Regions from separate parts of the Hahella chejuensis KCTC 2396 genome, predicted to be linked through region 2. Evidence: predicted binding sites of a transcription regulator. Region 2 holds the regulator's gene; each other region holds the start of a gene.
What was found. The regulator FNR, encoded in region 2, switches genes on or off when oxygen is low (the NO sensors DNR and NnrR bind a similar motif). The targets are predictions, from matches to a motif close to TTGATNTANATCAA.

Region 1 (5,443 bases), 2.9 Mb from region 2:
TTACTGCCAGGCGGCTCCGGGGCCCCGCCTGGCTCAGAGCCAAAGACCATGCCTTGACCATTTTCCTTTGCGTATATCGCCAATACCGCCATTACCGGAACGGACACCTGACGCGGCACCCCGCCAAAACGAGCGCTAAACTCAAGATAATCATTACCTATACTCAAGCCACGCACCGCCTGCGGACTGATATTGAGAACGATCTGACCGTTGCTCACAAAATCACGCGGGACGTCTACGCCTTGAAGCGATGCATCGACAACCACATAAGGCGTCAGGTGATTATCAAGAATCCACTCGTTCAGAGCTCGCAACAAATAGGGACGACTGGGAGTCATTGGTTTTGCCAATTCAATTTGAGCTTAAGGGGCCTTGTTAGACCCCTCAGTTAGAAGTATCAGCTAAACATTTCCTGTTCGATGTCGGACAGGCTAGCTTTAAAGGACTCGCGCGAGAACAGGCGATCCATATACTTGATCAGCGGTTTAGCCGGCTTTTCAGGGAGCTCGATCTTCATGAGCTTCAGGCGCCACAACAATGGAGCGACGCAGCAATCTACAATTGTAAACTCCTCGCTCATGAAATACGGCTTCTCTGAAAAGATGGGAGCAGCAGCTATCAGACTTTCACGAAGCTGTTTGCGCGCCTCTTCAACCTCAGCAGTATCAGATTTACCTTGCAGAACTATATCCGCCAGACTGCACCAATCTTTTTGGATTCGGTACATCAACAAACGGCTCTGCGCCCGCGCAACCGGATATACCGGCAAAAGCGGCGGATGAGGAAAACGCTCATCCAAGTACTCCATCATGATGTTTGGTTCGTACAGCGACAGCTCACGATCCACCAGGGTTGGCAGCGTGTTATAAGGATTTAGGTCAGCAATTTCCGCAGGCTTATCATCAGGATCAACATCGATGATGTCTACCGCCACCCCTTTCTCAGCCAAAACAATACGGACTCTATGACTGTAGTGGCTCTGCGGATCAGAAAAAAATGTCATTGATGACCGTTTGGTCACGACTCCCATAGAATTACCTCGGTCGCTTGTAACTCAGATTATTCAGAAAGAAAAATTCCAGCACCGGGCAACCCGATGCTGGAGCTTTTATCCAAGGTCGAACATTATACACGAAAAGACTAATGAACGTCTTTCCAATATTCTCTATTGAGGAGGTATGCGGGCACGAACAGAATCACCAGGAACAAAAGCACGTACGGAGCAATCTCTTCACTCTCCAGCCTTGAGGGCTCGCCCACATAAGCCAGGAAGTTGACCATGTCGCGAATCGCAGCATCATACTCTTGCGGCTCCATGCTGCCCGTTGTAGCGAATGACTTACAACCCGGCGCGCCCACTACAACTCCACTCAACGGATCAATACCTGCCTTGCCGCCCAACTCCGGTTTCTCCGCACACAACCCCTGCAGATCAACCAGAACATGAGGCATACCAACGTCTTTAAATACAACGTTGTTTACCCCCCAAGGCCTGGACTCGTCCTTGTAAAAGCCGCGCAAATAACTATACAACCAGTCAGGACCGCGCAGCCTTGAAACCAGCGTCAAATCTGGCGGCGGAGCGCCGAACCAGCCTTGCGCCATGGACGGAGCCATAGCAATATCCATCAGCTGCCCAATCTTCGCATCGCCGAAGATCAGATTCTCTTCGTAAAGGTTGTGCGGAATACCAATGTCATCCGCTACACGCTCATAACGGGAATACTTTAAGGAGTGGCAGCCCATACAGTAGTTAGTAAACATCGCAGCGCCTCTTTGCAGAGAGGGCTTATCGCGAATATCGACATCTACGTGATCTAAATGAACATCTCCACCGCCAGCCGCATGTGCAAGAGACGTCACGCACGAGAGAAGCAGAACTTTGAGTATGCTTTTCATTAGTGAGTCACCCTCTCTGGTACAGGTTTAGTCTTTTCTGCTCTGGTATACCAAGGCATCAATAGGAAGTATGCGAAATATAAGCCTGTACATAGAGGAGCAAGCCAACTCGGCTGCTCATTAGCTGGCAAGACTCCACAAACCCCCAAAATCACGAAGCTGACGACAAGCACTAAAAGGGCAATTTTGCTCATCGCTCCCTTATAACGAATAGACTTCACAGGACTGCGATCCAACCAAGGCAACACAAACAGAATTGCTATTGCAGCCCCCATAACGACAACGCCCCAGAACTTCGCGTCCACACCGAATAGCGGATACGTGATTGCACGAAGCATCGCGTAGAAAGGCGTGAAGTACCATACAGGCGCAATATGCTCAGGAGTTTTCAGCGGATTTGCCGGTTCGAAGTTAGGCTTCTCAAGGAAGTAGCCATTCATTTCAGGGAAGTAGAACACTACTACGCAGAATACGAATAGGAAAACAATCAACGCGACGATGTCATGCACCGTATAGTAGGGGTGGAAAGGAATTCCATCTTTAGGAATACCGTTTTCATCCTTGTTCTTTTTAATCTCAACGCCGTCTGGGTTATTCGAACCCACTTCATGAAGCGCCAAAATATGCAGCACCACCAAGCCAAGCAGTACAATTGGTAAAGCGATGACATGCAGAGCAAAGAACCGGTTAAGAGTAATACCCGATATTAGATAGTCGCCACGAATCCATTGAGCCAAGTCTTCGCCCACATAAGGTATGGCGCCAAACAGAGAAACGATAACCTGCGCACCCCAGTATGACATCTGCCCCCAAGGCAGCAAGTAACCCAAGAACGCTTCCGCCATCAGGCACAGATAGATGGTCATGCCGAATATCCAAACTAGCTCACGGGGCTTTTTATAAGAACCGTACAAGAGCCCTCGGAACATATGCAGATAAACGACGACAAAGAAGGCGGAGGCGCCAGTCGAATGCATTAATCGAATCAGCCAGCCGAACTCAACGTCGCGCATAATGTACTCTACTGAAGCAAACGCGCCTTCAGCAGAGGGGTTATAGCTCATTGTCAACCAAATGCCCGTAAGCAACTGATTAATTAGAACAACCAAAGACAAAGAGCCAAAGAAATACCATACGTTAAAGTTTTTAGGCGCATAGTACTTGCTCATATGCTTTTCGAAGGCATCGACGACTGGCAGGCGATCGTCGATCCACTGGATAAGCTTCTGCATTATGCGTTCTCCTTGTCTTCACCTACGATGAGGTTCACGTCATCAACATACATGTGGGGAGGCACTTCAAGATTCTTAGGAGCAGGGACATCTTTGAAGACCCTTCCCGCCAAGTCGAACTTGCTACCATGACAAGGACAGTAAAAACCGCCAACGGTTTCATCGGGTATCACCTCTGGCAGGAACTTTGGTGAGCAGCCCAGATGCGTACAGATTCCAACCAGTATGACGTATTCATCTTTGATGGAGCGGTGAGGGTTTTGAGCGTATGCGGGTTGCTGCGGCTTTTCAGATTGCGGATCCTGCAATTGCTCCGCAATCGAATCCAAGCCTTTGAGCATTTCCGGCGTTCTCCGCACGACCCAAACAGGTTTGCCCCGCCATTCAACGGTCATCTGTTGGCCAGGTTCAATCTTACTGATATTGACCTTAACAGGCGCTCCAGCGGCTTTTGCTTTAGCGCTTGGGTTCCAGGAAGCGACAAAAGGCACGGCCGCGCCGATGGCGCCGATACCTCCAACGACCGAGGTTGCTCCCACCAGAAAACGACGGCGGCTCTTATTCACGTCGTCTTTCGTCATACTAGGTTTCTCCCATCAGGCAGCAATTTGAGGCCAAAATCAGGCCATTATGCTCTTATTTCTTCAGGCGTAAAATCCGGCTGACATACTAATTAAAATGCCTTATCGATACAAGGACGACGCACGTGCGGCGAGGCCTTGTCTCAACAATATTGATCCAAGTTAAATATCTGTCGGGCGGCTTTGACCCATTTTCAGCGGAAACAAAAAAGCCCGGATTACCGGGCTTTTTATTGAAAGCGTAATGATTAACGCTTGGAGAATTGCGGACGCTTACGCGCTTTACGCAGACCCACTTTCTTACGTTCAACTTCACGAGCGTCGCGAGTAACGTAACCGGCCTTACGCAGCGGAGAGCGATTCGCTTCATCATATTGAATCAGCGCACGAGTGATGCCGTGACGAATTGCGCCTGCCTGGCCAGAAGGACCGCCGCCTTTAACAGTAACAAATACATCAAAATTGCCAATAGAGCCCAACAACTCCAGAGGCTGACGTACGACCATACGCGCAGTTTCACGACCAAAGTATGAATCCAGATCAGTCTGGTTCACAGTAATTTTTCCGCTACCGGGTCTCAGGAAGACGCGAGCAGTCGAAGTTTTACGACGACCTGTACCATAGTATTGAGTAACAGACATATCCACCTTCCTTAAATTTTCAGTTCAATCGGTTGCTGAGCGGTATGCGGGTGTTCAGCCGAAGCGTATACCTTGAGCTTTTTCAGCATCGCACGACCTAAAGGATTGCGCGGCATCATGCCTTTAACAGCTGTTTCGATAACACGCTCAGGAGCATGTTGGATCAGCTTATCAAAAGACATCTCTTTCAAACCGCCAGGATAGCCTGTGTGGCGATAGTACATTTTGTCTTGAGCCTTGTTGCCGGTAACACGCACTTTTTCCGCGTTAACTACAACGATGTAATCCCCAGTGTCAACGTGAGGGGTATATTCCGCTTTGTGCTTGCCCCTCAAGCGACGGGCGATTTCAGTAGAAAGACGTCCAAGCGTCTTGTCGGTCGCGTCTATAACATACCAGTCACGCTTTACGGTTTCTGGCTTAGCGCTGATCGTTTTCATTTAAATCCCGCCTTACTCTTAAATTCTCGGCTGATTAATCCAAATAAAACGCACGCTGCGCCTTCCCTTCGGGGGAAGTTACAACGACGTTCTGACTTTTCGGAACTCGGGCTTCGGGGCTTCGCCAAAGTTCCTAACTATATTGCAAATCCGGGCGCAGGATTATATTGCACTTCCTGCTCAATTGCTACTCTAAATCCAATTAATTACGCGGCCCACAAAGTTAAGGCTTCGATTCAAAGCCTGGGAGGTCAAATGTATCGATAGTGTTTTGAAGAATCGTGTCGGATATCCGTTCGGGCGCCTCTTCTCTCAAGGCGCACAGCACATTAAATACCTGGGGAATCATCTCTGGGGAATTACGCCGCCCCTGTCGACCACACAATGGCATATCCGGAGCGTCCGTCTCTAACAGAAGGGACTCCAACGGAAGTCTGGAAATCGCCTTTCTGGTTTTTTGCGCCCGGTCATAGGTGATGACGCCGCCAACCCCTAATTTGAGCCCCAGTTTTACAAACTGCACCCCCTCTTCATAGCTTCCCGAAAAGGCGTGCACAACCCCACACTTAACGCCAGATTCTTTAACCCGCTTCGCAAGCTGACTATGAGTTTTTCTGGAGTGAAGAATCACGGGAAGATCTAACGCTTTC
Region 2 (5,443 bases):
GTCAACTCCGACTTGCGGGAGTCTGGGGCGATTGAGCAGGATGCTGACTTGATTATGTTTATCTATCGGGATGAGGTTTATCACGAGGATAGTCCAGACAAAGGTATTGCAGAAATTATTATCGGTAAGCAGCGTAACGGCCCTATTGGGACGGTGCGCTTGGCGTTCATGGGTAGGTTCACCCGCTTTGAAGATTTGGCCCACGATTATGGCGGGGATTACGAGTAATGCGTCCATCCCGCGCTCTTATTGATCTGGACGCGTTGCGTCACAATATTCGCCTGTTGAACTCCATCGCGCATAACGCCAGGTGTGCAGCGGTAATCAAAGCCGATGCATATGGTCATGGCGCAGTGGAAATTGCCCGTGCGCTGAAAGGGGAAGCCCCCAAGTTGGCGGTGGCTTGTTACGATGAGGCGGTGAGCCTGCGCGAAGCGGGCGTTACGACGCCGCTTCTGGTGCTTGAAGGGTTCTACAGCTCGGAAGAGTTGGCTGACTCCACTCGCTGGTGTGACATAGAGTGGGTTGTGCATGACATGGAGCAGCTGGATATGCTGTCCGAGGTGGCGCCGTTGCGTAAGGCGGGGCCTGACTCCACCCGAATGCAAACCTGGATTAAGCTAAATACAGGTATGAACCGCTTGGGATTGCCGTTAAATAAATTGGCTCACGTCGCAGAGAAACTGCAGCAGTTTCCTGGGCTTTCAGTTATCGGCTTAATGACCCACTTTGCATGTGCTGATGAGTTAGATAGTCTTCTGCAGCAGAGGCAGTGGCGGGCGTTTCAGGCTGGTATGCAGGCAGCGGGGGCGAATGGCTGGAGTTATTCCTCTGCTAATTCTGCGGCTTTGCTGCAGTATCCGGAAACTCATCTGGATTGGGTGCGCCCGGGTATTGCAATGTACGGCGCGTCCCCCATGGCGGATAAGACGGGGGCAGATTTTGGTTTGAAGCCGGTAATGACCTTTGAGTCACGTTTGATTGCTACCAGGGAGCTGCAAGCTGGAGACTCTATTGGCTATGGCGCCGCCTGGACTGCGGACGCCCCAACGCGAATGGGAGTGGTCGCGGTGGGATACGGCGATGGTTATCCAAGGCAGATGCAGAATGGGGCTCCTGTCGCCGTGTGCGGTAAGCGGACAAAAATTATTGGGCGTGTATCCATGGATATGTTGACGGTGGATATCTCCCATATTCCAGAGGCTCGCATTGGGTCTGAAGTGGAGTTGTGGGGCGGGACTGTTTCCGCGGATGAGGTTGCAGGATATGCGTCAACAATCTCCTATACTTTATTTACGGGTATGACCTCGCGGGTTCCCAGAGTATATATTAATCGTTCGGAAGTAGTTTAAGGCGCTGCGTTGGCGGGGGCTCTCGAGGGAGGCTTTGGCGCGGCCTACGGGATGTAAGGCGGGGGAACCCCGATGCGCAGGGTTTGCTAAAATCCCGTCAAGCAGCCAATATTGTAAACATAATATCTTCAGGCGGCCCCGTATTCTGGGGGCTGCCAAAGGCCACGAGATGCATTTAAGGGGTACATGAGTGATTGTTTGTGTGACGGGAATCGATTCGCCATTAGGTAAGGCTATAGCTCAGCGTTTGCAGCAGAGCGGTATAGTGGTGGAGGGCGTCCCCTACGAACAGTTTCTGATGACCAATGATGCGATCGTGCGGGGAATGAAGTCGATGCCGTCAGCGGACTTTGTCGTTCATGCTGCGGAGATGAGCGATTTGTTCAAAGCGGAGCAGCACCCGGACCTGGCGTATCAGGTTAACGTGTCCGCTTGTGCGGCGGTTGCGGAGGTTGCGGACTTATGGAAGGCGCCGATTGTTCATCTTTCCAGTCATCTTGTTTTCGACGGCGTCAAAAAGAATCCTTATATTTCCGCCAACAAAGGGCGTCCTCTCTCTGTGTATGGGCGGACAAAGTTGCAGAGTGAGCAATGGCTTCAGGAAAACTATAGCAAGCATCTGATCTTGAGGGTTGGTTGGTTGCTGGAGGCGGGCGCTCAAGGCTGGTTGCAGACCATGCTTTCGGCATTGTCGTCAGGCAAGCGTCTTAACGCCAGTACCGATATGCAGCTGACCCCTGTTGCGGTGGATGATGTGGCGAGAGTGGTGGACGCTGTTATCAAACAGTTAAGCTGTAACATCTCCGTATGGGGTGTTTACCATTATGCTGGCGCTGAAGCGGTCACCCACTATGAATTGTTGAAGGCGATTGTGTTGCAGGCCTTTGGCCAGGAGGAAATGCTACAGGCTCTGATCGAGAAGAAGGGCGCTGATGTCTTGCCTGGAGTGGCGCTTCCCGCGAATGGGGCGTTGGGCTGCATCAAGCTGCGCAACACCTTTGGCGTCAAACAGCTTCCCTGGCGTCGCTACCTGCCTGCACTGATTGAGCAATGCCAGCAACGTGGGGGCGTGAAGCCCGCTGAAAACTGCTTGGAAGAGAGCCGTTAACGGCCGTTAACGGCGGACTCTTTTTGGTGTTCCAGACACTTAGTGTCGTGGCGGAGAACTTTCTGTAGCTCTTCCAATTGCAAAATCTGAACTTCCCTTCCTTGGACCTTAATAATGCCGTTGTTCTGGAAGCGGGTAATAACCCGACTCACAGTTTCGACCGCCAAACCTAAATAGTTGCCTATATCGCTGCGAGGCATGGGGAGCCTGAAGTTTGTGCCGGACAGGCGACGACGGCTGAAGCGAGTTGATAAGGACAATAGCAGCGAGGCTATGCGCTCTTCCGCAGAGTTTTTGCTCAGTAGCATAGTAAGCTGCCTGCTTTCCTGAATTTCTTTACTCATCAGCGAGAAAAAGTGGTGCTGCAGGCTGGGAATGTCTGAGGCTAAGTCTTCAAATTTTTCCAAAGGAATTTCGCACACGCTAGTGCGTTCGAGAGCGACGGCGGAGCAGGAGTATTTTTCCATGCTAACGCTGTCCAGCCCGATAATCTCACCTGGCAGGTAGAAGCCGGTTACCTGCTCCTCGCCTTCCTCAGATACGGTGAATGTTTTGATTGCGCCGCTACGAACGGCGAAGCAGGAGCGAAATGGCGTATGCTGCTCAAAGATATATTCACCGCGATTGAGCATTTTGCCCTGGCGAATGATTTCTTCCAGGCGATCAATGTCTTCAGCCCCGACCGCTATTGGAATGCAAAGTTTGCTCAAGTTACATTCATGGCAGCCCCTGTGTAAGCTAAAAGGAGAGGAGGTTGCTATATGCTTGCTTTCCATCGGTCGCCTCGTGGCTGAATGAGTGAAACTGCTTAAAGAGGCTTCTAGGATAGCCAATAGCCATTTAAAAGCAAATCCCCACAGCAGGAAATTTACAGGGAAAACCTACGCTCGCCGTTGTTTCTACATAGCTTTCACCTTTTGTTACAACTGTGTCTGAGTGTAACGAATTGCTCTTGCCGGGAGTCCTCCGTTGTCCAGGATTTTGTAGTAGTCATCCAGCTGGGTGGCGTTGCGCAACTGGTAGTGGGGCGTGTAAGAGAATGCGCCCAACCCGACGCCATGCAGACAACTGACGCCTTGGCTTATTAAGCCTGTCCAGGGTAGCGCGAAAAAGTCCTGGGTGATCGGAATAAACGATGCGGACTTAATGCGTCGCTTGAAATCTTTTAGCGCTGTTTCCAGGCTAGGTGTGCTGGTGAACTCTGGTTTATGGCTGGAAAGAAGGATGCCCTGCGGTCTTTCCGTCAGAATTTCCTCAAGATGCTGGGACAGTGCGGAGAATGTGATGGGTGACACTTTCAGACGCAGATAGACGGCTTTAAAGTCGAATGCCCTAATGGTTTGTAGCCAATCCTTAAGGTCCTCAATAGGACAGGACTGCGCATATTCACCGGGATCATTGATGCAGATGATGTTAAAGCCCAACCCTTTGATCAGGGCTAGCGCTTCCTCTGAGTCTGGACGAGCGTCCAACTCGATGACATGACGGGCATCGGCGCCGAAGTTCAGCTTGAACTCCCGCCCTAAATAGTACATGACCTGCGTTTGCGCTGCGGGAGTAAGCTGGCGCACCAGATCGCCGAACCAATGCAGGTACTTAACCTGGCAACCGGCAGGAAGGCTTTGCTTGAGTAGTCTCACTTCCTTTACGACATAGTCGATGTACTTCTGCAGATTTGCGCTCATGGATGGAAGTCGGCGGGTATAATTTTCCGCGCTTACGAGTGTGGTGAAGCAGGGCGCTTGAACGCTCAATGCGAACCCGCCTTCATAGTATCGAGCCAGAGAGCTGTTGCGATAGTCCGCATCATAGGCTCCCTCGTTTAAGGCGCTCCAGTTCTCGCTGGAGAACTCTTTGGGAGGGGAGTTGAGCAAATAAACCCAGCTATCATTACCCCCATTTTGTATCGCTTGTTCGACAACCTTTCCAACTGGCATATTGGGTCTCCAACCAGGTAAGAAAACATCTGCGCGCGCTTGACTGTCGTTGTTGGCGAATTGGCGCGCGCGCCTGCTGTCACACTTGCTGGCAAGTGAGTCCCCCTCTCTCCATGCTCAGTGTATCCAGCTCCCAGCGGGGCGCCTTGATATTGATCAAGGGGTGAGCGGGTGGCTGCCTGTGTGGGTGGACTTTAGTCGCAAAAGCCCTCAAACATTGGGTTTCTGGGGCATTGAGGGATAACATTCATTGCAGCTTTGGGCGGGGAGTTGATATCCTTTGCGGGCATTGAAAAAAGGCGGGCAAAAGTGCAGGCATTTCAGCTATTTCGGTCTTTCGTTTTTTACCTTGGGTATGCTTGGGGCGTCATCATCACATCATTAGTTGGTATGTTGGTGGGTCCTTACGTCAATTTTGAAAAGCGCTATTACATCGTATCCCGGTTTAATGTGTTTGCGCTTTGGTGGGCGCGCGTTGTTTGCGGCATACGTTATGAGATTGAGGGGCTGGAGAACATTCCGAAAACAAGCTGTGTGGTTGTCAGCAATCATCAAAGCGCCTGGGAAACCTATTTGTTAGGCGTCATATTCCGTCCTCAATGCACAGTACTGAAACAGGAGTTGATGAAAATTCCGTTTTTTGGCTGGGCGCTAAAAAGATTGAAGCCCATCGCCATTGACCGGAGTAAGCCTTCTGCGGCGCTTAAGCAATTGCTAAAGCAGGGAAAGGAGCGTCTGACTTCTGGGTATTGGGTTGTGATTTACCCTGAAGGAACGCGCGTTCGTCCTGGACAAGTTGGCAAATACAATAAGGGGGGCGCCTTGTTGGCGGTCAGCGCGGGCGTACCTTTACTGCCAGTGGCGCATAATGCAGGCGATTGCTGGCCTGCTGGCAGTATTAGTAAGCGCCCAGGTTTGATAAGGGTCAGGATCGGTGCGCCGATTGAAACCAGTGGGCGCGCTACCGATGAAGTTCATAAGGAAATGGAAGAGTGGATAAGGCGGACCTCCGCCGCCTTAAGCCAGGCGTAAGACTTTCTATTTGT
Region 3 (5,443 bases), 2.4 Mb from region 2:
TGCCTTTAAAGATATCCCAGTCGCTGCGCGCCTCCCATACCGGGTCCACCGCCTTTGACAGAGGATGGATAAAGGGATGCATGTCTGACGTATTCAAGTCGTCCTTTTCGTACCAGGTCGCCGTGGGCAGCACGATATCGGAATACAGGCAGGTGGTGGACATACGGAAGTCCAGCGTCACCAGCAGATCCACCTTGCCTTCCGGCGCTTCGTCGCGCCAGATCACATCCTCCGGCTTGGTTTCGCCCATTTCACCCAGGTCTTTGCCCAGCAGACCATGCTTGGTTCCCAACAGGTGGCGCAGCATGTATTCATGTCCTTTGCCGGAGGAGCCCAGCAGATTGCTGCGCCAGATAAACATGTTGCGAGGATAGTTTTGCGGGTTATCCGGGTCCTCACAGGCGAATTTCAGTTGCCCTTCTTTTATCAGTTTGATGGCGTAATCTTTCGGGTCCATGCCTTCCAACGCCGCTTCCTTGGTCAATATCAGCGGATTCATACCCAATTGGGGGGCCGACGGCAGCCAGCCCATACGCTCGGCGCGGGTGTTGTAATCAATGATGGAGGCGCTCCATTTGCCTTTATCCGCCAGGGGCGACACCACTTCCGTCATCTGCAGTTTTTCATAACGCCATTGATCAGCGTGGTTATAGAAGAAGGAGGTGCCGTTCATCTGCCGGGGCGGACGTTGCCAATCCAGCCCAAACGCCAGAGGCAGCCAGCCGCACTGAGGACGCAACTTCTCCTGCCCCACATAATGCGCCCAACCGCCGCCGCTTTGGCCGACGCAACCGCACAGCATCAGCATGTTGATCAGACCGCGGTAGTTCATGTCCATGTGATACCAGTGGTTCAGCGCGGCCCCGACGATGACCATGGAGCGACCATGGGTTTTATCCGCATTGCGGGCGAACTCGCGAGCCACGCGGATAACATCCGCCTGGGGCACGCCAGTGATTTTTTCCTGCCAGGCTGGCGTATAGGGAATATCGTCAGAATAGTCCTTGGCGCAGGCTGGGTCGTCATAGCCATTGTCGACGCCATAATTCGCCACGGTCAGATCGAATACGCAGGCCACTTTCACCGTGGAGCCGTCCGCCAACTGCACATTCTTCACAGGCACTTTGCGGATCAGCAGCTCATCGTGGTGGGTGTGCTGGAAGTAGTCATATTCATGCTCCTGCCCGCCAAAGTATGGGAATGCGACAGGCGCGACTTCATCACACAGCGATTTCAGGCTGAGAGCCAGTTTCACTTCCGCGCCGGACTTACCGTCCAGTTGCTGAATATTCCATTTGCCCTGCTCCCCCCAACGATATCCCACCGCGCCGGTAGGTGAAATCAGCTCGTTGGTAGCTTCATTAACCGCAATGGTTTTCCATTCCGGATTGTTGTCCTGTCCCAGATTGCCGGACAGATCCGAAGCGCGCAGGAAACGCCCTTGAATGTAGCGGCCTTCGTGTTCTTCCAGCATGACCAGCATGGGCATGTCGGTGTAGCGGCGCACATAGTCCGTGAAATATTCACTGGGATTATCCACGTGAAAGTCTTTCAGGATGACATGTCCGAAGGCCATAGCCAGTGCGGAGTCAGTGCCTTGCTTGGGCGCCAGCCAGGTATCGCCGAATTTGGAGCATTCGGAATAATCCGACGTGATAACGCAGGTTTTAGTCCCTTTGTAGCGCACTTCGGTCAGGAAGTGCGCGTCAGGAGTACGGGTCTGAGGCACGTTGGAGCCCCAGGCGATGATGTAATTGGAGTTGTACCAGTCCGCCGCTTCCGGCACGTCAGTCTGTTCGCCCCAGATCTGTGGAGACGCCGGCGGCAGGTCGCAATACCAATCGTAGAAGCTCAGGCAGTTGCCGCCGATCAGAGACAGATAGCGGGAGCCGGCGGCGTAGGACACCATGGACATGGCGGGAATCGGAGAAAATCCAGAGATGCGGTCTGGGCCATAACGCTTCGCCGTATAGACGTTAGCGGCGGCGATAATCTCGTTTACCTCAGTCCATGAACTGCGAACGAATCCGCCCAAGCCGCGACGTTGCTTGTAGGATTTCGCTTTGGCGGGGTCTTCGACGATGCTCTCCCAGGCGTCAACGGGATCGTCGTGCCTCTGCTTCGCTTCGCGCCACAGTTTGATCAGGCTTTGTCTGACTTTCGGGTACTTAAGCCGGTTGGCGCTGTAGATATACCAGGAATAACTGGCGCCACGGGGGCAGCCTCTAGGCTCATGATTAGGGAGGTCCGGTCGTGTGCGAGGATAATCGGTCTGCTGGGTTTCCCAGGTCACCAGACCGTCTTTAACGTAAATCTTCCAGCTACAGGAGCCGGTGCAATTCACCCCGTGCGTAGAGCGCACGATTTTGTCATGCTGCCAACGACGGCGATAACCGTCCTCCCAGCTACGATCGTCTTTGGTGGTGGCGCCGTGTCCATCCGCGAAAGTTTCTCCCTTGCGTTTGAAAAACTGCAGTCTATCCAGAAAATGGCTCATGTTGGACTCCTCATCAGAACCTGCTTCGAAGCATGGAGCACAGCGTTAGAGACAGGTCATTTTTTAATTTCAAATTCATTCTAGGAGAGCCTGGGGGACTATAATTGATGCAAATCAAAGCGGTTTTTTGAGGACGCGTCAGTATCCTCTGGCGCATACCTCTTAGGGGGTAGGGGCAAAAAATGGGTTGTTCTTATATTTCAATAAGTTATACATTGGAAGCATAGATTGATTGAGCTAACGACAGGTCTAGGTTCTTTGGTAGTACTCCCCCCTGGAAGGAGTTCGAAACGATGATTGCGCGATTCCAGAAATCATTAATCTTCCGAATGGGCGCCTTAATGATCGCCATGGTGTCACTGGCGATGATCACTATGCTGGCGTCATTCTTCATCTCCGAGTCAGCGGAAAAAGACGCGGAGGCGGTGAATATCGCCGGCTCCCTGCGCATGCAGAGCTACCGTATGCAGGCTCGGCTGCTGACCCTGGATACGCCGCCCTCAGATTTCGTAGCGGCGCTTACCCGCCAATTTGCCGAACGCATCGAAAACCCCGTGCTGGTGGCGGAAGCCATGAAAGACGACTCCTCGGAATTGCATCGACAATTCATGCAGGTTCGTGAGAGTTGGGAGAACGATGTCAGCGGCTTTATCGCCACCTACGCCCACAATCCGGACCGCCGCGTTGCGGATCAATTGGGCGAAAAGATCGACAAGTTTGTTGATGAAATAGACAACTTGGTGCAGCTCTATCAGATCCGCGCGGAGGATCGCATCGAGAACCTGCGTCTGATACAAATCAGCGCCCTGTTTCTCACCTTCGCCCTGGTCAGCTTCTCCCTGCTCATTCTCCATCATCATGTCGAGCTGCCTTTGCGCAGCCTGACGCAAAACGCACGCAAGATCGCCCGCGGCGACTTCAGCGACCGCCTGGAAGTAAAAAATGATGACGAGCTGGGCCTGCTGGCGGAGACGTTCAATCAGATGAGCGATGCGCTATCGGAGATGTACGAATCTCTGGAGACACGGGTCAAAAATAAAACCCAGGCGCTAAAGCGCAGTAACGATTCCTTGAATTTTCTCTATCATCTGGCGCGGGAAGTCAGTGAGAAAACTCATGAGAATATTGATTTTCAGGCCTGGCTGGAGGAACTCACCAGTATTACCGCCGTCGGCGGCGTTGAACTTTGCCTGAAAACTCCCGAGGCGGTGATTCCCTATGAACACATCCGCAACGACTATATGACGGAGCTGCCTTCCTCCTGTCAGCGCCAGGAATGCGAAAAGTGCATGGTGGAAAAAGCCCAGGTGTGCCGGGACAATGACGAAGTGCAGGTGCGATATCCTCTGATCAAGGAAGGCGTCCAATATGGCGTGATAGTGTGCACGCTGCGCAACAGCCAATACCTGGAAAGTTGGCAGCATCAATTATTGCAATCCTTCTCCGACCAGGTCGCCGTGGCGCTCAGTTTGAAAAATCAGGGGGATCAGGAACGTCGGGTGTCTCTGATGAACGAACGCAACGTCATCGCTCGGGAGCTACACGACTCATTGGCGCAGAGCCTCTCCTATCTAAAGATACAGGTCGCTCGCCTGACTCGCGCCTTGCAGTCAAAACAAGTGGAAGACGAACAGATCGACGGCATTACCGCAGAGCTCAAGGAAGGCATCACGTCCGCTTATCGGCAGTTGCGCGAGCTGCTCACTACATTCCGTCTGAGCATTTCCGAGAAAGGTCTGCACGCAGCCATATTGCATACCGTTGAGCAACTGACCGAGCAAAGCACGAATGTCAAAATTGTGCTGGATTATCGGGTGGAAGACATTCCCTTCTCCCCCAATGAAGAAATTCACTTGCTGCAGATCACACGGGAAGCGTTGCAAAACGCCGTGCGTCACTCTCAAGGAAATCTGGTGACAGTCTCCCTGCATTCAGACCCTAAGAAAAAAGTCACCTTAGCCATTATCGACAATGGCGTCGGCATCCCAGAAGATCCAGAGAAGCTGAATCATTACGGCCTCGCCATCATGCGCGAACGCACCCGCAATCTGCATGGCGAGCTAGCCATTCAACGCATACCGGAAGGCGGCACTGCCGTATTGTTCAGCTTTACTCCCAGCTACTTACAGGAGCGGAAAATCTCATACGCCGAATAATGTAGGAAATATCTCACACGCAATGCAGACATCGCGTCTATTCTCCCACCCCTCCCCACCCTAATATAGGTACCAAGAGGATGCGCTGACACATAAGGACATGAAGCAAGGAAGCAACAAGGACGACCAACGCCGACGGAAATAGGCATCAAGGGAAGCATCTGACACGGAAGACGCAGCATGGAACGCTGCGTCTTTTTCTTTGTGGAACACGAACGCTCGGACGCGTCGACTGAATGGAGTCAGACAACAGCAGGTAAGGACACCGGGGCTGGATGGGATGAAGGATTGAGGGATGAACAGGCGGGACGCCAGGGTGTACGAGATATCCTACAAACAATGCAGATATGTCGTCTATCCTCCCTACCAAGCCATGGCTAATATAGCCACAATGGATGCGAAAACGCGGCAGGGAAAGCCCGCAAAGGACTGCAGCAAGGATAGCAAAAGAGCCGCTGGAACCGGCAAAAGGAAGCATCAAATGGAAAAGGCGCAATATGGATATTGCGCTTTTTGTTTTTCTGGCCCCCCGCATTTTTAAACTCCCCCCGATTCTTATCTCTTCACTGATCAGCCTACACACCAATTTCTTTTCACAACTCTCTGACATGCCTGCGAAATTTTATTTTAAAAACGCTATCGTATATCCTCGCTGGCTATTATTGAAAAACCTATCAGCTATAGAAAGCCCGCCATTATGGATATGACATTCGTGGAGTTCGCCAACATTCTGGCGCAGAACCTTTTCCCAATTACCTTTAACAGCCTCGCCGCCATCATTCTGCTGCGC
Region 4 (5,443 bases), 1.7 Mb from region 2:
CCGTCACCTTGGTGAAGCACCGTTGGCGTAACTTTTTCGGCAGCGTACGCCTTGCCTTCTCCACTACCTTTCTTGAAAAAACTCAGGACCCATGGGAGCTGTACCGTGAAGCGCGGCAATTGGCGGACGTTGTGCGCAAGCAAGGCTTGCTGGGATTGGACAGGGTTGAAATAACCCATCCGTTTCTACGCAAAGCCGTCGGTCTCGCCGTAGACGGCCATCCCCCGGAATTCATAGAAGAAGTTCTGCTGGAAGACACGCATCAGTATGTCGAGCGTCTGCAGACAGCGGAAAAGGTGTTTCGCGGCCTGGGCGAGTCGGCTCCCGCCCTGGGCATGCTGGGCACCTTGGTGGGGCTGGTGCAGATGCTGAATAACATGCAGGACCCCTCCTCCATTGGCCCCGCCATGGCGATTGCGTTGCTCACCACCTTTTATGGCGCCTTTATCGCCCAGCTTATCGTGTTGCCGCTGGCTGACAAACTGCAGCTTAAAACTCAGGATGAAGTGCGCAACCGCATGATTGTGATCAGTGGCATTTTAAGCATGGTGAAAGGGTTGAATCCGCGTATTATCAAGGACGTGTTGGCGTCTTATCTGCCTGAGCTGGACGCTATGGAAGACCTCCATGAATCGACGCCGGCGCAGGAAGAATCATGATCAAACCGCGCAAGCAATCTGGTGGCTTGCTGCCCGTCGGAGCGCCAGCCTGGATTGTTACCTTCGCCGACCTGATGACGTTATTGCTGACTTTTTTCATTCTGCTGTTGAGCTTTTCCAGTCTGGATGCGGAGAAATACCGCTCCATTGCCTACTCCATGAGTAAGGCCTTTGGCGTGGCCTGGGTTCCTTCGTCTCAGGGCGCGCCGGATATGTATCCTCTGGGAGGCGATATCACGCCTACCGTGCCGATGGAGCCTGTAATCCGCGATAAGGGCGACGCGGAGCAACCGGCGCCGCAATCCAACGTAGAGCCCAGCCTGGATTTAAGCCAGGAAGTGGTGAGCGAAGCGGCGTATATGGAAAACGATCGCCTGGCCTCGCGCATGATCAGTTTGCTGGAGAATGAAATCGAGGACCAGGCGGTGGACATCAAGTTTGACGACAAAGGGGTTGTGCTTAGCTTTACCGAGCGCGCGACCTTTGCTTCCGGCAGCGAGGAATTGAAGTTATACATGCTGCCGGTGCTGATGAAAGTCACCGATGTATTGGCTGACTGCAAGGGAGACATTCTGGTGACCGGCCATACTGACGATCGTCCTATCGACTCGGTGAAGTTCCGCTCCAATTGGGATTTATCGGCGGCCAGGGCGGTGAGCGTGGTGCATCGCCTTGTGCTGGATGGGCGCCTGGACGCCAGTCGCGTGAGCGCCATAGGACAGGCGGAAACGCGGCCCTTGGTTCCCAACGACACTGATGAGCACCGGGCGCAAAACCGGCGTGTGGAAATTCATATCGAAAACGCTGAATGCCGGCTGGGCTGAGCGCGCGCAGCCTTCAATATGCGCGCAGGATCAGGGTAGAATGTGCGGCCCGGTAAATAACTATGATATGCAGGTGAATACGATATGAGCGGTCCTTCACAACCGAAAGTGGTGGATGAGGAATGGAGCGATGAACGGGTTCAGGGATTTTTGGCGTTGCTGCCCCGGGATGAAACTGATCCCGACTACCATGTTCTGCGGCAGGCTTATGAATACATGCTGGCCCGCGATTATGCGCGTTTCGTGGCCTATTTCGCCGAAGCTGGCCGTAATATCAATGCGTTGAGTCCAGAAGGCGAAACCATGCTGGATCGCGTTGCAGAGCACGCACGTGGCGCGGAATATGCGCAAATCCTGCGTGACGCCGGCGGTAAGAAAGCGGCGGAACTGTAAAAAGTCTGGATTGTAAAAAACCGGGGCGAACTACACATCGCCCCGGTCGCCGGTTTAGTGCGGCAGGTCGCCCAAACTACTGCACGTTGATTTCGATTGCTTTGGGCTGCGCCTTTTCCACCTTGGTCAACTGCAAGGTCAGGATGCCGTCCCGATATTCCGCGCGGATGTTGTTTTCATCCACATTATCCGGCAGCGTGAAGGAGCGTGCGAAAGCGCCGTAGAAGCGTTCTACGCGATGGTGTTTTTTGTCGCCCTCTTCTTTTTCCAGCTTGCGTTCGCCCTGAATGGACAACACGCCTTCATGGACGGCCACTTTGACGTGGTTTTTATCCACGCCAGGCAACTCCGCCTTAATCAAGAACGCTTCTTTGGTTTCCGTGATATCCACGGCGGGAGCCCAGTCAGCCTTGCGGATCACTTCTTTGCCGTTTTCACTGACGCGGGACTGGCCCTGCAGAGAGCGGTTATAACGGTCCAGAATATCTTCGAACTCAGAAAACGGATTCCAACGGGTAATCGCCATAATTCAATCTCCAAAAAGAGTTTAAGTACAAATCTGTTAGCCTGACGCGACAGGCTCTATGTAATCATTTACACCTGAAACTGCTGATTGGGGTGACGTCTTGCCCCGGTTACGCTGCGTATCGTGATAATAGAAATAATGGCGTTAAAAATGTTTTCAAGGGGCGCCCTGACGACAAAAAAAATTATATTCTGATTTGCGTCAATTTCCTCCCGCCTCCTGAATTTCCCCTACTCGCTCCAGTTTTCCTGCAGGTGCAGGTCCTTCAATTTGACGTAGTTGGCGGCGGTGTACTGGAAAAATTTTTTTTCCTTGTCACTGAGCGGACGCGCTTGTTTCGCTGGCGCGCCAACGTATAAGTAACCGCTTTTCAAGCGCTTGCCGGGAGGCGCAAGCGTACCGGCGGCGATCACCACATCGCTCTCCACATGAGCGCCGTCCATGATGATGGCGCCCATACCGACAAGGATGCGGCTCTCAAGCGTGCAGCCATGCAAGATGGCCTTGTGGCCGATGGTGACGTCGTCCCCGATCGTCAGCGGGTAGCCGTCGGGGTTGAAAGGTCCCGCATGAGTGATATGCAACACCGAGCCGTCCTGCACGCTGGTGCGCGCGCCGATGCGGATGCGGTGCATGTCGCCGCGTATCACCGCGGTGGGCCAGACGGAGCAGTCGTCGCCCAAATGAACGTCGCCAATGACAACGGCGGTGGGGTCGATAAAGACGCGCGCTCCCTGCGTCGGCGTGATTCCCTGATAAGTGCGCACAGGCATGGTGAAGACTCCAAACATCAAAAATCTGAGGCGCCCTAGTAGGGCTCAAGAGCCCGAATGGCGGATTGTTACTTTAGCATTGATCGGACTATTCTAAAGCAGGATTCCACGGCGCATTACTTGAAAGCCGCCGCCAACGCCCACATTTTGATTGCTCGGGGGCGTTGCGATCAGCAACCCCGGAAGACTTGTCAATTCAGGAATATTTCAATGACCAATCCATTGCTCGCCGATACGGCGTTACCCCCGTTTTCACAGATTCGCGCCGAACATGTCAAAGAGGCGATGGACAAATTACTTGCCGAAAACAGAAAGCGAATTGTTGATCTGGCGGCGCAGCCCGCATTCAATTGGGACAATCTGGCGCAGCAAATGGATAACATGTCGGACAAGCTGAACCATGTGTGGTCGCCGGTCAGCCACCTGAACAGCGTGCTCAACAGCGAAACGCTGCGCGAGGCCTACAACGCTTGTATCCCCGAGCTGTCCCGCTACGGTACGGAAATCGGTCAGAACAAGGCGCTGTACGACGCTTATCACGCCATTAAAGAGTCCGAAGAATTCAGTTCGCTTAGTGAAGCGCAACGTAAATCCATCGACAATACCCTGCGCGACTTCCATCTGGCTGGCGTTGATCTGCCGGAAGACAAGAAAGCGCGCTACATGGAAATTTCGCAGCGTTTGGCGGAGTTGGGGAGTAAATTCAGCGACAACGTGCTCGACGCCACGCAGGCCTGGACTAAACACATCACCGATGCGGATTTACTGAAAGGCATGCCGGACTCCGCTCTGGCGGGGGCGCGCCAGGCGGCCAAGTCCCGTGACAAAGAAGGTTATGTGCTGACGCTGGATTTCCCCAGTTTCTATGCAGTGATGACTTACTGCGAAAATCGCGAATTGCGGCAGGAAATGTATGAAGCCTATAACACGCGGGCTTCTGAACAAGGCCCCTACGCCGGTCGCTGGGATAACTCTGATGTGATGAAAGAAATCCTGGTGCTGCGTTTGGAAAAAGCGCGTCTGTTGGGCTTCAACACCTATGCGGAATACTCTCTCGCCACCAAGATGGCGCGTACGCCGGATGAAGTGCTGGGTTTCCTCAATGAGCTGGCGGAGAAGTCCGTGGCGGTGGCGCGTCAGGAATTTGAAGAGCTGAAAGCCTTCGCCAAAGAGCAGGGTCAGGACGAACTGCAATCCTGGGACGTCAGCTTCTATTCAGAGAAACTGCGCCATCACCGTTACGCCGTATCTCAGGAAGAGTTGAAGCCCTACTTTCCCGCCTCCAAGGTGATCAACGGCATGTTCGCCGTGGTGCAACGCCTGTTTGGCGTCACCCTCGACGAAGTCGCCGAGTTTGATCGCTATCATCCGGACGTGCGCTACTTCAAAGTGCGCCGTGACGGGGAAGAGATCGCCTCCATCTATATGGATCTGTTCGCGCGCGAGAACAAGCGCGGCGGCGCCTGGATGGCGGATTACGCAGTGCGTCGTCGTCTGGACGACGGTTCTGTGCAAAAGCCCGTGGCGTTCATCACCTGTAACTTTGCGCCCGCCACGGAAGAGCATCCTGCGCTGTTGACCCACGATGAAGTGACCACCCTGTTTCACGAATTCGGCCATGCGCTGCATCATATGCTGACCACGGTGGACTGCAATGATGTATCAGGCATCAATGGCGTGCCCTGGGACGCGGTGGAACTGCCCAGTCAGTTTCTGGAAAACTGGTGTTGGGAGGAAGAAGCGCTGGCGCTGATTTCCGGTCACTACCAGAGTGGCGAACCACTGCCGAAAGAATTGCTGGAGAAAATGCTGGCGGCGAAAAACTTCCAGTCCGGCATGTTGATGGTGCGTCAGCTGGAATTCGCCCTGTTCGATTTTCGTTTGCATCACGAATACGATGGCTCGGAAGGCTTCGCCATCCAGCAGGTGCTGGATGAAGTGCGGGATAAAGTCGCGGTGATCAAACCACCCGCCTTCAATCGTTTTCAGCATAGCTTCAGCCACATTTTCGCCGGCGGTTACGCTGCGGGCTATTACAGCTATAAGTGGGCGGAAGTACTGGCGGCGGACGCATTCTCCCTGTTTGAGGAAAATGGCGTGTTCGACCCGGAGACGGGCCGACGCTTCCTGCATTCAATTCTGGAAAAAGGCGGCAGCCGCGAGCCTATGGATCTGTTCATTGAGTTTCGTGGGCGTCCGCCGGAAGTGGAGGCGTTGTTGCGTCAAAGCGGCATCGCCGCCTGAGAGAAATAGCAAGGGCCTGCGTCG

Region 1: a site for FNR is predicted at 3,865-3,878, ahead of petA (ubiquinol-cytochrome c reductase iron-sulfur subunit). Genes of this name have one in related genera too.
Region 3: a site for FNR is predicted at 2,602-2,615, ahead of HCH_RS17905 (nitrate reductase subunit alpha). Genes of this name have one in related genera too.
Region 4: a site for FNR is predicted at 2,594-2,607, ahead of HCH_RS00185 (Hsp20/alpha crystallin family protein). Genes of this name have one in related genera too.

The regions. Positions count from the first base shown of each region.
Region 1 covers NC_007645.1:6,019,518-6,024,960, forward strand. The annotation lists gene HCH_RS26470 (ClpXP protease specificity-enhancing factor) at 1-338, opposite strand, end outside; gene HCH_RS26475 (glutathione S-transferase N-terminal domain-containing protein) at 398-1,030, opposite strand; gene HCH_RS26480 (cytochrome c1) at 1,141-1,899, opposite strand; gene HCH_RS26485 (cytochrome b) at 1,899-3,131, opposite strand; gene petA (ubiquinol-cytochrome c reductase iron-sulfur subunit) at 3,131-3,712, opposite strand; gene rpsI (30S ribosomal protein S9) at 3,961-4,353, opposite strand; gene rplM (50S ribosomal protein L13) at 4,365-4,793, opposite strand; gene HCH_RS26505 (TatD family hydrolase) at 5,017-5,443, opposite strand, start outside.
Region 2 covers NC_007645.1:1,740,879-1,746,321, forward strand. The annotation lists gene dnaB (replicative DNA helicase) at 1-228, shown strand, start outside; gene alr (alanine racemase) at 228-1,352, shown strand; gene HCH_RS07765 (SDR family oxidoreductase) at 1,555-2,460, shown strand; gene fnr (fumarate/nitrate reduction transcriptional regulator Fnr) at 2,457-3,236, opposite strand; gene HCH_RS07775 (coproporphyrinogen III oxidase) at 3,381-4,397, opposite strand; gene HCH_RS07780 (lysophospholipid acyltransferase family protein) at 4,707-5,429, shown strand; gene HCH_RS07785 (substrate-binding periplasmic protein) at 5,436-5,443, opposite strand, start outside.
Region 3 covers NC_007645.1:4,150,275-4,155,717, forward strand. The annotation lists gene HCH_RS17905 (nitrate reductase subunit alpha) at 1-2,497, opposite strand, end outside; gene HCH_RS17910 (HAMP domain-containing protein) at 2,791-4,653, shown strand; gene HCH_RS33895 (hypothetical protein) at 5,049-5,360, shown strand; gene HCH_RS17920 (hypothetical protein) at 5,351-5,443, shown strand, end outside.
Region 4 covers NC_007645.1:41,348-46,790, forward strand. The annotation lists gene HCH_RS00170 (motility protein A) at 1-659, shown strand, start outside; gene HCH_RS00175 (flagellar motor protein MotB) at 656-1,483, shown strand; gene HCH_RS00180 (PA4642 family protein) at 1,568-1,876, shown strand; gene HCH_RS00185 (Hsp20/alpha crystallin family protein) at 1,953-2,402, opposite strand; gene HCH_RS00190 (gamma carbonic anhydrase family protein) at 2,633-3,175, opposite strand; gene prlC (oligopeptidase A) at 3,386-5,419, shown strand.